DNA from 2 places in the Pseudoalteromonas sp. S2893 genome. Region 1 is predicted to be linked to the other one. Evidence: riboswitches for the same ligand, from Rfam matches in the RefSeq annotation. Region 1 holds a riboswitch; the other holds the start of a gene.
The links. Region 1 has a riboswitch for lysine ahead of lysC (lysine-sensitive aspartokinase 3). Riboswitches for the same ligand answer to the same signal wherever they lie in the genome.
Positions count from the first base shown of each region.

Region 2: another riboswitch for lysine. It lies ahead of dapA (4-hydroxy-tetrahydrodipicolinate synthase); the one in region 1 lies ahead of lysC (lysine-sensitive aspartokinase 3).

Region 1 is NZ_PNCY01000011.1:87,141-91,562, reverse strand. Features, by position in the region: gene CWC04_RS07050 (Mks condensin complex protein MksF) at 1-106, opposite strand, end outside; gene CWC04_RS07045 (condensin complex protein MksE) at 103-651, opposite strand; gene CWC04_RS07040 (MksB family condensin complex protein) at 655-1,926, opposite strand; lysine riboswitch at 2,217-2,389, shown strand; gene lysC (lysine-sensitive aspartokinase 3) at 2,466-3,851, shown strand; gene CWC04_RS07030 (4'-phosphopantetheinyl transferase family protein) at 3,870-4,422, opposite strand, start outside.
Region 2 is NZ_PNCY01000030.1:70,155-74,576, reverse strand. Features, by position in the region: gene CWC04_RS14515 (PLP-dependent decarboxylase) at 1-1,122, opposite strand, end outside; gene CWC04_RS14510 (2,3,4,5-tetrahydropyridine-2,6-dicarboxylate N-succinyltransferase) at 1,122-1,862, opposite strand; gene dapA (4-hydroxy-tetrahydrodipicolinate synthase) at 1,878-2,762, opposite strand; lysine riboswitch at 2,891-3,087, opposite strand; gene CWC04_RS14500 (DNA-3-methyladenine glycosylase I) at 3,282-3,986, shown strand; gene CWC04_RS14495 (protein adenylyltransferase SelO) at 3,989-4,422, shown strand, end outside.

The DNA.
Region 1 (4,422 bases):
TGTTTGGCGCACAAATAGAGCTGCTTTTATCAAGCGGAATAACACATTTTGCATAACCTGCGGTATTAAGTAGGGCGAGTTTACTTAGTCCGTATAAGTTTTTCATTGCTCGTCCTCTGTAATGTAGGTTTCTTCGTTTACTTCCATAAGTGCATCAATATAGCGGTGAATAGGCGCTTGTAGCATAAAGCCGCCTTCGACTTCGCGGGCAAGGCCTAAACGTACCATGCGCAGGTATACATCTTTTCGTAAATCTGAGCCCGAAAATATCTCAAGTTGATCAAACAAGTGCTTATTAATTTGCACTAAGGTTTGCATCAGTTCTAAATCGTTTACTTCATCAAATAGGGCATGCATTGGGTCTTTACCCGTATTGGCAAAGTGCTCAATTAAAATGTAAATAGTCAGTGCAATAGCACGGGATATTTTACCCATGTTTGGCGTGCTTTCGTCGCTGGCAAAGTAGTAAAAGCCGCGACTGTCGTGTTTTAACTCGTGGCCAAGGGCGCTAAATAAGGCGCTATAAGATTCTATGTGCTGGTCAAGCTCTTGCCACATTACGTTGTCTTGTTCGCAAATATGGTAACCCGCACCTAATTTTTTATTAATGGCTTGTAGGTGCGTAAGCTCGTTTAAGTTTATATGTGTCATGTGTTACTCGTCTGCCTGTGTATCTGGCTGAGGCGCAGAATTAAATGGGTATAACGAAAAATGCTGGCCGGCAATTTTTACGCGTGTTTTTTCATCGCTTTGGCTAATGTGAATTTCACTGTCGCTGACTAGTTTTTGATATAAAAATAGCATTTCGTCGGCGTCTAATTCTGGGTAGCTTTCATCTAAAAATTGCAGTAATGGCTGGGGCTTTTTACGTTTTTTATTAAAGCGTTTTGCAAAGCTTGTTTTAACATCGTGGTAATCAGGAATGTTTGGCGTAACAAATGCCGGCACGTCTTGTTGCTCTGGGAGTTGGTATTCTTCGTGTTCAAATTCTACCAAGCTTGCCATATAGGCAACTATATGACGCTGCTGGCCAAGCGAATAACGCTGCGCATCGCTTACAAAATTTGGTTGTACCGCGCTTAGCATGTTGTCTACGCCATTTTTACGCACAAGGCCGAGCACTTTTGCTGCTTGGCGGGTAATTAGGTTATTACGGCGTAGCTCTTCGCGCAGTGGCATAAGCATATCGGCACTTTTGCGTAAGCTTTCTCTGCCAACTAAATGCATTTCGAGTATCCGAGTACGCAATTGCTCAAGCATACGTTTGTCGCTGTAGGCTTTGCCTGAGCGTTCAATGTGCTCTATTTGCTTACTTATTTGTTGCTCAATAAGTGTAAAACAGGCATGAAAGTCACCGCGAATATCGACCATTTCAAGCATCGGCTCTATGTATTCGTCAAAGGCTTCTATTACCGCTTTGTAGCGCTTTTGCAAAGATTGCACCGCGTGATCAGATTTAGCTTGCTCAACAATGTTTAAAATAGCGTTTTCGTTGTGCGCGTAAAGCTTCATTATTTTACGCACCCGATCATCCATAATGCGGCTATAGCGGCGTAAATCGTCAAAGTCTTCTATTTCGCCGGCATTATCTAATCGGTTTCCTAGGCGTGCTAAATCATCAACCAAAACGCTAATTTCTTGTGCTAAACCTAGGTGTTCTTCTTGTAATAAAAAGGTCGCAAAATCGGCAATGGCGCGGTTTATTTCAAGCTGGGATGATTTAGCCAATGGAATAAGTATATCTTGATTGAGCAAACGATTTGTTTCTTTGTATATGCGCTCGTTTGTCCACGTGGGCTGTTTTTGCTTAATGGCGTTTTGCACGTCTTTGAGGCTAAAGTCGGCCATTTTAAAACGTTTAAATAATAGCTCTAAAACACCCCAGTGTTCGCTAAGGGTATTAAGCAGCTTTTTAGCTGGGATCATAATGCGGTGATACATCCTAGTAATGAGTTAACTACGCTTAAAGCAGAGCGTAGTTTTTATATTTTTATAATAAAAAGTACTCGTTATTAACTGGCTTAATTTACACATTTTTTTAGCTGGCGTACAGGCGAGTTACATTAAGCGCTGTAAAAGTAGCCAGCAATGTAAACCTTGGCTAAATTATTCGCGTTATATTAACTAAAACACCTTGACAGCTAGACGTCTAAACGATAACTTTCAAAGCCCCGCTACACAGTGGGGTTTTGTTTTATTAGCCACAGGTTAATACAACATTCAGAAGAGGTGCGATACTTAGGTATTTAATGGTAGGTGACGAACGCCCATAACCATTAAAGAGGGAAGTACTCGCCGAGGAAAACAAGGTTACGTCAACCGTGTTTTTCGGTTTATGGGGCTGAATCCCCAAAACTGTCACCAACTTAGGTGGAGAGCTTCTGGCAGCGGACACATCTTATTTGCATTCCTTTGCCAAGTTCTTCTTGTTTTTTAGCGGTTTGGATACCGCGAAAGGAGACGAAATGACTACCCAATCAGTGCCACAAACAGTATCAGGCGCAAAATCAGATTACATCGTTGCCAAATTTGGCGGAACCAGTGTTGCAAACTTTGAAGCGATGAGTCGCTGTAGCGAAATTATTGTTGCAGATAAAAGCGTACGTATTGTAGCTGTGAGCGCCAGTGCCGGCGTAACTAATCACTTAGTTGCACTGTGCAAACCCGACCTTAGTAAAGAGCAGCGCCAAGCACACATAGATGGCGTATTGGCTATTCAACAGGCTATTTTAGATGAGCTGTCGCTTGATGCCGATTTAGCCGTAGGTTTTAACGAGACGTTAAAAGCGTTTCAAACGTTAGCCCTTGAAACACTCACCACTGATCAACAACACGATGAGCTGCTTAGCTTTGGCGAGCGTTTATCGTCTTATTTATTTGCTCAAGTGCTGCGCTTAAAAGGCTTAAATGCAGATAGGTTTGATGTACGCAAAGTGCTTAAAACCGACAGCCAATTTGGTAAAGCAACGCCCGATGTTGCGGCCACTGCACAAGCGGCTAAAGACCTGTTAATTCCGTTATTAGATGAGCAAGTAATAGTTACACAAGGGTTTATTGGTAGTGATGAATTTGGCCAAACCACAACGCTTGGCCGTGGTGGCTCTGACTACAGCGCGGCGTTATTAGCAGAGGCTATTAACGCTAAAAGTGTACACATTTGGACCGATGTAGTGGGTATTTTTAGCACCGACCCGCGTTTATGCGCTAAGGCAACGCCAATTGCCCGTTTAAGCTTTGATGAAGCCGCAGAGATGGCGACATTTGGCGCAAAAGTATTGCACCCTGCGACTATTTTACCAGCAAGCCGTAGCCATATTAATGTATTTGTAGGCTCTAGCCGCGAACCGGAGCGCGGAGGAACGTGGATTGAGCGTGAAAAATCGCAGCAGCCAGGTATTCGTGCCGTTACGCAGCGTAAAAACCAAATATTGCTAACGCTTAAAAGCCCAGAAATGTTATTAGCAAGTGGCTTTTTGGCTCGTGTATTTACCATTTTAAGTGAATTTAATATATCGGTAGACTTAGTTACTACCTCAGAAATTAGTGTTGCCATAACCCTAGATAATGCACCTAATGCCTCGCGACCTGAGCTTGAGCAAGCGTGTTTAGATAAATTGGCCGAATTTTGTCATGTATCGGTTGAAAACAACTTAACCTTAGTGGCGCTTATAGGCTCTGAAATACAGCTACGCCAGCACGAAATGAACCTAATGAACGTATTAAAAGAGTTTAATATTCGATTAATTTGTCATGGTGCAAGTAAGCACAACTTATGCTTTTTAGTAGAGCAAAGCGAGTCAGATACCGTGGTACAAGCAATACACAGCCGATTATTAGAAAGCGCTGCTTAAGCTTTTAAAGCCAAGTTATTAAGTATCTAAGTTATTAAGTATAAAGCACCGCCAGTCGGTGCTTTTTTTATGCGCCACGCTTATATCAAACTCCTCATTGGCAACCGTTATGGTGTTACTCGATGCTGTTAGGTTTAACAAAGAAAATTCATCAAATACATTTGGGCTAAGCAATTGCGCTATTGGGCGGCTAGTTGCTTTAGCGAGTGCCTCTTTTAAGGTCCAAATTCTAAAAAAGCGGTGGGCTTGCTCTTTTATAGCCAAAGGCGCGGTAATTAAGGCAATTTCAGCCTTATGATAAAAATGCTTAGCGAGCTTTTCGAATGGGCGTTTTAAGTTTATTTTTTCAATATCAAAGCCAAACTCCGCCTTAGTAACATTAAGTGCAACGCCAACTAAGCCATGCGAGTGCGAAATACAGGTATTTATAACGGTGTGGTTTATATGGAGCTGCAGTTTTGAGCATTCTTCATTAAAGTGGGTGCTCATTTTATTAAGCGGTATGTGTGCGTATTGGGGCTGAGTATGCTTTGCAAGTTGCTTTAGTAATATGCGCGATGCTACATATTCT
Region 2 (4,422 bases), on a different contig from region 1:
ATGGCATAAAAAATAGGGCATGCTTTCGGTAAAACCATAGGCGCCACATTGGCTAAACACCAGCCAGTCTTGCTCGTTTAAATCGCTTGGTAGGGTATGCTCGCCTAAGCAATCAAGGGCAGTACATAATGGGCCATATAAGCTCATTGCTTGTTCTGGCGCTGTTGATTCGCGCAGTAACGCCGCAGGAAAATCTTGGCTTGTAACAGCAGGGCGCAATAAGTGGTTAATACCACCGGTTAAAATAACTTGCTGTTGCCCGTAGTTTTGTTTGCACTCAACGACGGGGTTAGCGTAATGACCGCATTCGCCTACAGCGTAACGGCCAAGCTCCATCCAAAGCTCGTCTACACCCGCATCTTTTTTAATTTTTGCCAGCGCGGTGATTAATCCATCCCACTCAAGTGTTGCATCGTTTGGTGTGTAAGGAATACCTAAACCGCCGCCTAAGTCTAAAATTTTAAGGTTTATATTTAAGTTATTAGCCAAGGTGGTAAGCGGTGCAATCATTTGCGACCACAGCTCGCTTAGCTTTTGCGTGCTAAGCATGTTGCCCCACTGAAAAATATGCAGACCATCAAAATTAAGTGCTGGGTAATCGCCAGTATTGAGCGCTTGCCATTCATCGCAACCAAGCCCAAACGGAGTAAGGCTGTCACCCCCTAATGGGTTTTTTTCACCTTCTGGCCAGCGTAATTGCACACGCAGTAATATTTGCAGCTGCGTATTTTGCAGCTGCGCTTGCTGGTTTAACCAACGTACTTGATTGAGGCTTTCGGCAACAAAAATACGCACGCCGCGCTCAATAAAGTGTTTAATTTGTTTAGGGCTCTTTGCAGGCCCTGTGTTGAGCACGCGCTGTGAACTAATACCTTGTGCAAGGACTTGTTCAAGCTCACCTTTACTTGCTACGTCAAAGTTAAATCCGGCGCTGTCTAGGCATTGAATAACCTTAGAAAGCGGATTGGCTTTTACCGCATACCAAAGCTTTACATCGGTTTGCGCAACTAAACGGGTAAGGTGTGCGTTTAGTTTGTCTAAGTCGTAAACAAAAAAAGGTGTATCAAGTTGCTGAGTAAGTGTATTTACGGCGGCCTTGATAGGCGTGCTCAAAAAGCTCATTATCGTAAAACCTCTTCTAGCAATAACGATGCATCGCTTTGCTCGTCGCGGTATTTAACAATGAGTGCACACGACATGCTTAAGCCTTGCTCACGAGCCCATTCGTTAGACGCAGGGCGAGAGCCTGGTATTACAATAGCGTACTCTGGAATTGGCTCGCCTTTATCTAGCTGGCGCTCGTTAACACAGTCGTAAACCGGAATAGTGGCAGATAAACGCACGCCTGGTGCAAGTACAGCGCCTTTTTTAACCACTACGCCTTCAACAATGACACAACCTGCGCCAATAAACGCATCGTCTTCAACCACGACTGGGCTTGCCCCAATTGGCTCAAGTACACCACCAAGTTGAACAGCTGCGCTTAAATGTACATTTTTACCAACTTGTGCACACGAACCCACTAATGCGTGGCTATCAACCATAGTGCCTTCGTCGATGTATGCGCCAATATTTACGTACGCTGGTGGCATAATAATAGTGCCTTTAGCTACGTAGGCTCCGCGGCGAACACTGGTGCCACCTGGTACCATACGCACGCCATCGTCAGTGCTAAATTCTTGCGGTGCAAGGTTGTGCTTATCAACAAACCCGCCTGCAAACTCGGTGTTAGTGCCATTTTTAAAGGCTTCTAAAATGCCTTGTTTTACTTCTACGTTAGCTTCCCATTGGCCGCTTTCGTTTTGTGATGCTGCGCGTACTGCGCCCGATTCTAAATTATTTAGTAGTTCTAACCAGCTCATTATAAAAACCTGTGTTTAATGCCAAGATAAAATGGTGTCGTTTGCAGTGGTAATGCAATCGGTTTGCGTTAACTCAAGATGCGTTAAAGGTGGACGCAACAGTGGGCTATTTAAACGCCCTTGCTGGTGCATTAGCACTTTAACGGGAATAGGGTTTGCTACAGCAAATAGGCTATTGATAGCGCGAGTCCACTGAGCAAATAAATTGGGGTGTTGACCGCTTAGGCTGCGCTTTACAAATTCGTGTGTTTGCAAAGGCCATGCATTGGCCGCAACCGAAACTAAGCCTTTTGCACCTGCTTGGGCAAAGTAGGGCATAAGTGCATCGTCGCCACTGTATAGCGCTAAATTAGGCGCGGCTTGTCGGTATGCTTCAAATTGGGTGATGTTGCCACTTGCTTCTTTTAAAGCCCACAGTTTTGGGTGCGCTTTTAAGTTTTCAATGGTTTCGATAGGAATGCTTACACCGCTGCGCCCAGGTACGTTGTACAACATACACGGATGCGCGCTTTCGTTTAATAAGCTTTCGTACCAATGTGTTTGACCTACAGCCCCTGGTTTTGCATAAAGAGGCGAGCCTAATAAGTAGCTGTGAATAGGTAATTGGTTACAGTAGCTAACCCATTCTTTTTGTTGGGCCAAATTACTACCACCAACAGCAACCATAAGCGGTACACTGGGTTTTAATTGGCACACGTGCTCAACAATGCCTTGCTGCTCTTTAAGCGTAAGGGCTAAGCCTTCACCTGTGCTACCGAGCAGTAAAATACCGTTGTGTGCCGCTTCTTGTTCGCTAACAAGTGTTGTGAGCGTGTCGTAGTCAACATTACCTTGTTGATCAAACGGCGTAACAAGCGCTGTCCACAGTGCGTAGTCGTCTAAATTGAAGTTGTGAATCATCTCTTACGAACCTATAAGGTGTTCGAGATATTAAGGAGGCTGTATGATGTGAGCCGCATTAACGTCGTTCGAACAGTATTCGAAGAGCGAATGGGCTTAAAATAATAGGGCGCACGGCCTTATTATTTAAGACCAGAAGCTCTCCACCAAACTAATAAGCTGTTTTAAAACAGCTATTGGTGACAGTCGCTAGGATTCAACCTAGTCGCCCGAAGTAATTGCTTCGCAAAAGCGTTTACCTCTCGGCGGTATTCCCCTCACATATGCTCACTGGAGTTTGCGCTCCTAACATACGCTACCTGAATAACGCACCTCTTCTAGCCCTTTGTATTTTATTTAACCGCTAAAGGTTTAACAAAATACAATTTAAATAGGGTAATTGCGGCGATTAAAACATTTTAGCCGTCTAGGTGTCAAGTTGCAGGATACAGATTAGTTCATCGAAAATGTGGGTGGTTACGTATTGGCTGCTTTTCTCGTAAACTAACCCTATGAGCAGTGATGAGGTATTTAATAAGTATGGAAAAATTTAGCGATATTTATAAGCGAGCAGTAGAGCGAAAAGGTTCTGAAAAAATGCTTAAGTTATTACTCGCAAAACCCTTATCTAAAAAAGCATTAAGCGCATTAAGTGACGACGATTGGCTTGAAGAGTTTACCCGTAAAGTATTTCAAAGCGGGTTTTACTGGTCGGTAATAAACAGTAAATGGCCAGGTTTTAGAGAGGTTTTTTGGCAGTTTAGTGTTGATAAATTACTTATGATGCCGCCCGATATGCTCGAGCAAAAAGCAACTGATGAGCGCATTATTCGTAATTATAAAAAGGTAAAAACAATTCCTGAAAATGCCTACATGATCCACGAAATAGCTCAGGAACATGGCAGTTTTAGCAAGTTTGTAGCTAACTGGCCAAGCGATGACATTATTGGTTTATGGGCATATTTAAAAAAACACGGCGCCCGTTTGGGCGGCAATACAGGCCCGTATGCCTTAAGAGCGCTTGGTAAAGATACTTTTTTACTTTCGCGAGATGTAGAAAGTTACCTAAGAGCGCACAAAATTATCGATGGCGGCCTGCAGACTAAAAAATCACTCACTGCCGCACAGGCGTTTTTTAACGAAATGCAAAAGCAAAGTGGTTTGAGCCTGCAAGAACTTAGCTTAATTGTGGCTTACAGCGTGGGCGACAATCGCGTAGGCATAAGCCAACAAACAGAGGATTAACCATGAAACTAGTGCCAAGATACACAGACATAGCAGATAACTTCGCAATAGAGGATAGTCCTTCAAGCGTTGCAGCTGCGCAATTACTTTTGTGGAACGAAGCGTTAGCACAGCAGTTTAATATAGATGTTGAGCCTGCGCTGCGCGCCAGTACTTTTGCTGGTAACGAGCCACAACCGGTAAATGCTGTAGCGCTTGGCTATTCTGGGCATCAGTTTGGGCACTTTTCGCCGCGCTTGGGTGATGGGCGAGCGCACTTACTGGGTGCTATCAGCGATGATAAAAATCAGCTGTGGGATATTCAGTTAAAAGGCTCAGGCGCCACGCCTTTTTCAAGAGGAGGCGATGGGCGATGTGCACTAGGCCCCGCTATTCGCGAGTATATTATGAGCGAAGCTATGCATGGCTTAGGGATTAAAACCACGCGGTGTTTGGC